DNA from 2 places in the Streptomyces sp. Je 1-332 genome. Region 1 is predicted to be linked to the other one. Evidence: riboswitches for the same ligand, from Rfam matches in the RefSeq annotation. Region 1 holds a riboswitch; the other holds the start of a gene.

Evidence for each region. A riboswitch is a leader RNA that binds a small molecule or an ion and turns the genes downstream of it on or off. The one in region 1 is predicted to bind S-adenosylmethionine.
Region 2: it holds a riboswitch for S-adenosylmethionine, as region 1 does, so the genes downstream of both, ABXJ52_RS10035 (aminotransferase class V-fold PLP-dependent enzyme) here and thrC (threonine synthase) in region 1, are expected to answer to the same signal.

Annotation. Positions count from the first base shown of each region.
Region 1 covers NZ_CP160402.1:3,708,601-3,711,802, reverse strand. Annotated here, with positions in the region: gene ABXJ52_RS16645 (hypothetical protein) at 1-219, opposite strand, end outside; gene ABXJ52_RS16640 (glucosyl-3-phosphoglycerate synthase) at 350-1,294, opposite strand; SAM riboswitch class I at 1,485-1,619, shown strand; gene thrC (threonine synthase) at 1,637-2,956, shown strand; gene ABXJ52_RS16630 (MoaD/ThiS family protein) at 3,062-3,202, shown strand, end outside.
Region 2 covers NZ_CP160402.1:2,151,524-2,154,725, forward strand. Annotated here, with positions in the region: gene ABXJ52_RS10030 (glycerate kinase) at 1-441, shown strand, start outside; gene ABXJ52_RS10035 (aminotransferase class V-fold PLP-dependent enzyme) at 393-1,766, opposite strand; SAM riboswitch class IV at 1,947-2,063, opposite strand; gene trpD (anthranilate phosphoribosyltransferase) at 2,138-3,202, opposite strand.

The DNA.
Region 1 (3,202 bases):
GGCCCCCGTGCGCGGTCTTTCCGAGGGGTTCGCGAGGACGATGGTGGTCCAGACGTCACTGCACACCGGCGCGGTCCGCTTCGCGGGCACGGTGGTGATGGTGACGTCCGGCTGCTCACGCCCGGTGCGGGCGGTGCCGTTGCCGCTGCCTTCGGTCTCCGCCGCGGCGGGCACGGCCGCGGCGCCGAGCGCTCCGGCCGCGAGGGTGGCCGTGGCCATGGCCATGGCACCGACGCGGGGCGCGTTTCCCATTGCCTGTCTGACCCATACCTGGCTGACCCATACCTGTCTGAACCACACAAGGACCCACATAAATGGGGAATGTAGACAAAATGCCCGGCTTGGGGTGTTACGCCACGCGGCGTGCCGTGTACTCCGCGATGCCGCGCATCGGCGGGCGCTCCTCCGTGTCCACCGAATGGGTCCGCGGCTCGAACCCCTGCTCGCCCCGTTCGAACTGGGTGAGCTCGGGCCGTACGAGATGGCCGCGCGCGAGCCGCAGCTGCGCCGTCCGGTAGATCGCCGCGGCCATCCGGCCGAGCGCCTGCCCGTCCTGGTGCCGGTGCTTGCGCACACCGACATCGACCTGCGCGAGCGCGTCCAGGCCCACGGTGTGCAGCGCGTCGACGAGCAGGCCGAGCTCCACCCCGTAACCGACGGGGAACGGCAGCCGCTCCAGGAGGGACCTGCGTGCCGCGTACTCGCCGCCCAGCGGCTGGACGAAGCCCGCGAGCTGGGGCCAGTGCATGTTGAGCAGCGGGCGCGCCATCAGCTCGGTCACCCGGCCGCCCTGATCGGCGGTTCCGGCCAGCGGGCGGTCGTACATCGCCTTCACGAAGTCCACGTCGGGATCGGTCAGGAGGGGGCCCACTATCCCGGTCACGAAGTCCGCCGAGAACTCCCTCAGGTCCGCGTCGACGAACGCGACGATGTCGCCGCCGGTCACCAGGAGTGAGCGCCACAGCACCTCGCCCTTGCCGGGCACGGCCGGGAGGCGCGGCAGGATCTCGTCCCGGTGCACGACCCGCGCGCCCGCCTCCCGGGCGACCTCGGCCGTGCGGTCCTTCGAGCCGGAGTCGATCACCACGAGCTCGTCCACGAGGGCCGCCTTCTCCACCAGCTCGCGGCGGATCTCGGCGACGATCGCGCCGACCGTCCCCTCCTCGTCGAGGGCGGGCAGGACGACGCTCACCGAGGCTCCCGACGCCCGTTTGGCGTCCAGCAGCGCGCTGAGCGGACGGTCCGCAACCGACCAGGAACGCCTGGTCAGCCAGCGCTCGGCCTCTTCCAGCACGGGTGGCTCCTCCTGTGTGTGGCCCGACGTGCGGCCCGGTCCGTGGCCTGGGTGTGATCCATCTCGCCGTTCGGACGACTATCTCAAGGGTCCAGGCCGTCGGTTACAGTCTTGAACAACGCCGATGACCATCGCATGCCGGGGTCATCGCGCGACAAACGCCCCGGGCCCCTGAAGCCCGGCGCCATACCGCTCATCCAGAGGGGCAGAGGGATACGGCCCGTTGAAGCCCCGGCAACCATCCCGCCGACCACGCACGCGAGGTCTCGGTGGGGAAGGTGCCAATTCCGTCTCGCGGCGAGATGCGCCGCGAGGAAGATGAGGAGAAAGGGCCTCGCCTCCATGGCTGCGCAGACTGTCGGAACGTTCGACACCACCCCCTCCACCACGCCTTCCCACAGTGGGTCCGTGGACCTCGGCCCCGCTTCGGGCCTCTCTTGCCGCGAGTGCGGCGAGCTCTACGCGCTGGGCCCGATCTTCGCCTGTCAGGCCTGTTTCGGCCCGCTCGAAGTCGCGTACGACCTGCCGACCGGTGACCCCGAGGCGCTGCGTAAGCAGATCGAGGCCGGTCCGGACAACATCTGGCGCTACGCCCCGCTCCTGCCCGTCCCCGCGGACGTCGCCGAGAAGCCGAACATCAACCCCGGCTGGACCAAGCTCGTCAAGGCCGACAACCTCGCCCGCGAACTCGGCGTCGAGCAGGGCAAGTTGTTCGTCAAGGACGACTCCGGCAACCCCACGCACTCCTTCAAGGACCGCGTCGTGGCGCAGGCCATCGAGGCGGCGCGCGCCTTCGGCTTCACCACGCTCTCCTGCTCCTCCACCGGCAACCTCGCCGGCGCCGTCGGCGCCGCCGCGGCCCGCGCCGGCTTCCGCTCCTGCGTGTTCATCCCACACGACCTGGAGCAGGGCAAGGTCGTCATGGCCGCGGTCTACGGCGGCGAGCTCGTCGGCATCGAGGGCAACTACGACGACGTGAACCGCTTCTGCTCCGAGCTCATCGGCGACCCGCTGGGCGAGGGCTGGGGCTTCGTGAACGTGAACCTGCGGCCGTACTACGGCGAGGGTTCCAAGACCCTCGCGTACGAGATCTGCGAGCAGCTCGGCTGGGTCCTGCCCGACCAGCTGGTCATCCCGATCGCCTCCGGCTCGCAGCTCACGAAGATCGACAAGGGTCTGAAGGAGCTGATCGCCCTCGGCCTCGTCGAGGACAAGCCCTACAAGATCTTCGGCGCCCAGGCCGAGGGCTGCTCGCCGGTGTCCACCGCCTTCAAGGCCGGGCACGACGTCGTGCGTCCGCAGAAGCCGGACACCATCGCCAAGTCGCTGGCCATCGGCAACCCCGCCGACGGGCCGTACGTGCTCGACATCGCGCGTCGCACGGGCGGGGCGGTGGAGGACGTGAACGACGAGCAGGTCGTCTCCGCGATCAAGCTGCTCGCCCGGACCGAGGGGATCTTCGCGGAGACCGCGGGCGGTGTGACCGTGGGCGTCACCAAGAAGCTGATCGAGGCGGGGCTCATCGACCCGGCGTTGACCACGGTCGTGCTGAACACCGGTGACGGCCTCAAGACTCTCGACGCGGTCGCCGAGACGTCTCAGGCGACCGCCACGATTCGCCCCAGCCTTGACGCGTTTCGCGCCGCCGGGCTCGCAGGCTGAGCTTGTTCGCTGACTGCGGGGCCGTCGTGGCTGGTCGCGCAGTTCCCCGCGCCCCTGACGGGGCGCCCCTCACGGGCGCCCCTCCTGAACTACCGAGGTGAATCAATGAGCGTCAAGGTCCGCATCCCCACCATTCTTCGCACCTACACCGGCGGTCAGTCCGAGGTCGCCGCCGAGGGGGCGACTCTCTCCGAGGTCATCGCCGACCTGGAGAAGAACCACACCGGTATCGCGGCGCGCGTCCTG
Region 2 (3,202 bases), 1.6 Mb from region 1:
GGAGCCGGTCTCGCGGCCCTCGGCGCCCAGCTCCTGCCCCGCTTCGACGTCCTGCTCGACCATCTGGACCTGGACGCGCGCCTGGCCCGCGCCGACCTCGTCGTCACCGCCGAGGGCGCCCTGGACCACCAGACACCGCGCGGCAAGATCCCCGCCGAAGTGGCGCGGCGCGCCAAGCTGTTCGGCCGCCCGGTGCTTGTCCTGGCGGGCACGATCGGCCAGGGCGCACACCACGTGCGGGCGGTCGGCGTGGACGCCTACAGCGCGATCCTGCCGGCGCCGGTCTCGCTCACCGAGGCGCTCGGCCGTGGCGGCGAGTTCCTCACCGACGCGACCGAGCGTGCCCTGCGGATGATCGTTCTGGGGTCACGTCTGAAGGGACGTCCCCGGGCTCAGGCGGCGTTGGTGTCCGGCACGCAACGCCCGTCCTCCGTGCGGTAGTTCCAGCGTGCGCCGTCCGCCACGAGCTCCTTCACGGCGCGCACGAAACGCTCCACGTGCTCGTCCGGGGTGCCCGCGCCGAAGCTGACGCGGATCGCGTTCAGCGACTTCTCGCCGGGCGCGGCCTCGGGGGCGCCGCACTCGCCCTGCGTCTGCGGGTCGCTGCCGAGCAGGGTGCGCACCAGCGGGTGGGCGCAGAAGAGACCGTCGCGTACGCCGATTCCGTACTCGGCGGAGAGCGCGGCGGCGAAGTGCGAGCTGTTCCAGCCGTCGACGACGAAGGAGATGACGCCGACGCGCGGCGCGTCGTCACCGAAGAGCGAGAGCACCTTCACCGCGGGCACCTCGGCGAGGCCCTCGCGCACCTTTGCGATGAGCTGGCGCTCCCGGGCGACGAGCTCGTCGAAGCCCGCTTCGGTCAGGGCCTTGCAGGCCGAGGCGATGGAGTACACGCCGATGACGTTCGGCGACCCGGCCTCGTGCCGCGCCGCGGTGTCGTGCCACTCCACGTCGACGCCGCCGTCCGTACGCCGCGCGACCTTCCGCGACGCGCCGCCGCCCGCGAGGTACGGGTCAGCCTCCTGCAGCCAGTCGGAGCGGCCCGCGAGGACGCCCGAGCCGAAGGGCGCGTACAGCTTGTGGCCGGAGAAGGCGACCCAGTCGACGTCGAGCTCGCTGATGGAGACGGGGTGGTGGGGCGCGAGCTGCGCGGCGTCCAGGACGATGCGGGCGCCGTGCGCGTGGGCGGCGGCGGCGAGCTCCTTGACCGGCCACAGCTCACCGGTGACGTTCGAGGCACCGGTCACGCACACCAGGGCGGGCCCGTAGGGGTCACGGTCGGCGAGGGCGCGCTCCAGGGTGGCGACGGCCTGGTCGGCGGTGCGCGGGGCGTTCAGGTACGTCACGCGGGCGTCGCGCCAGGGCAGCAGCGAGGCGTGGTGCTCGGTCTCGAAGACGAAGACCTGGCAGTCGTTCGGAAGCGCGGCCGCCAGGAGGTTCAGCGAGTCGGTGGTCGAACGGGTGAAGACGACCTGGTCGCCTTCGCGGCAGCCGAGGAACTCGGCGACGGTGACGCGGCTGTTCTCGAAGAGGTCGGTGGAGAGCTGCGAGAGGTACCCGGCGCCGCGGTGCACGCTGCCGTAGTACGGCGCGTAGGCGGCCACGTCGTCCCACACCCGCTGCAGGGCCGGGGCGCTTGCCGCGTAGTCGAGCGCCGCGTAGGTCACCTCGCCGCCGGTGACCAGCGGCACGGTGACGTCGCGGCCGAGGACGGGCAGCGGGGCGGAACAGACGGTCTGGTCGGCGGCAGCGGTGGTGACAGACATGGCGAACTCCCGTGGGAAGGCAGGCGAGTTCACTGCGAGGGCGCTCGGACGGCGCTGCAGTGAAGGAAGAAAAGGGGGGGTGCGGAAAAGGGGCCGGAAAGCCCTATCGCATTCGCTTGCTCACGAGACTGCTCCCTTGAGGACCAGGACCCCAGGGGCGGACATTCACCGATGTCCAGGGGTCCGCGCTTGCCATGGACCTTGCTGTCCACGGCCTGGTCTTCACCCGGGGCACCCCGCCACGGACGGAGGGTTGCCGGACAGCGAGCCGGGGCCTAATCGCTGTCACTCATGACCTGCGCAGCATCTTGCCACACGATCTTCCCGGTGCCCACCGCAGTCCGGCATCCGGACCGCGGTGGGCACCCCACTCACCTGTTGCTGGCCGCCACCCACAGCTCCAGGGCCTTCTTCGCGGCTCCGGAGTCGATGGCCTGCGCCGCCTTCGCGATCCCGGCGCCGATCTGCTCCACGAGGGTCCCCTCGCCCGGCGACAGCGCCACCAGGGCGGCCGCCGTGTTCAGCAGCACGGCGTCCCGGACCGGCCCCTTCTCACCGTCGAGGAGGCGCAGCGCCACCTCGGCGTTGTACGAGGCGTCCGCGCCCCGCAGCGCCTCCACGGGGACGAGGTCGATGCCGACGTCCCGCGGGTCGAAGGCCTCCTCGCGCACGGAGCCGTCGCGCACGACCCAGACCCGGGAGGTCGAAGTGGTCGTCAGCTCGTCGAGGCCGTCGTCACCGCGGAAGACGAGGGAGGAGTTCCCGCGCTCGGCGAAGACCCCGGCCACGATCGGCGCCATCCGGGGGTCGGCGACCCCGACCGCCTGGGCCCGCACCTTGGCCGGGTTGGTGAGCGGCCCGAGGGCGTTGAAGACGGTACGGATGCCCAGCTGGCTGCGCGCTCCGCCGGCGTGCCGCAGCGCCGGGTGGAACTTCACGGCGAAGCAGAAGGTGATCCCGGCTTCCTCGGCCACCTCGACGACCCGCTTCAGCGGCAGCTCCAGGTTCACCCCGAGCTTCTCCAGGACGTCGGAGGCTCCCGAGGCGCTGGAGGCCGCGCGGTTGCCGTGCTTGACGACCTTCGCGCCCGCGCCGGCGGCCACGATCGCGGACATCGTGGAGATGTTGACGGTCTTGGCGCCGTCACCCCCGGTGCCGACGATGTCGACGGTCTGCCCCGGCACCTCGATCACGTTGGCGTGCTCGTACATCGTGCGGACGAGGCCGGAGATCTCCTCCACGGTCTCGCCCTTGGCCCGCAGCGCGACCACGAAGCCCGCGATCTGCGCGTCGGTCGCCTCGCCGCGCATGATGCGGTCCATGGCCCAGGCCGTGTCATCGGTGCTCTGGTCGCGTCCCTCGAGCAGTCCGTTCAGCACACCCGGCCAGGAACGGGCCGCCGCGGTGTTGCCTCCTGCGGGGGTCACAGCGCTCAT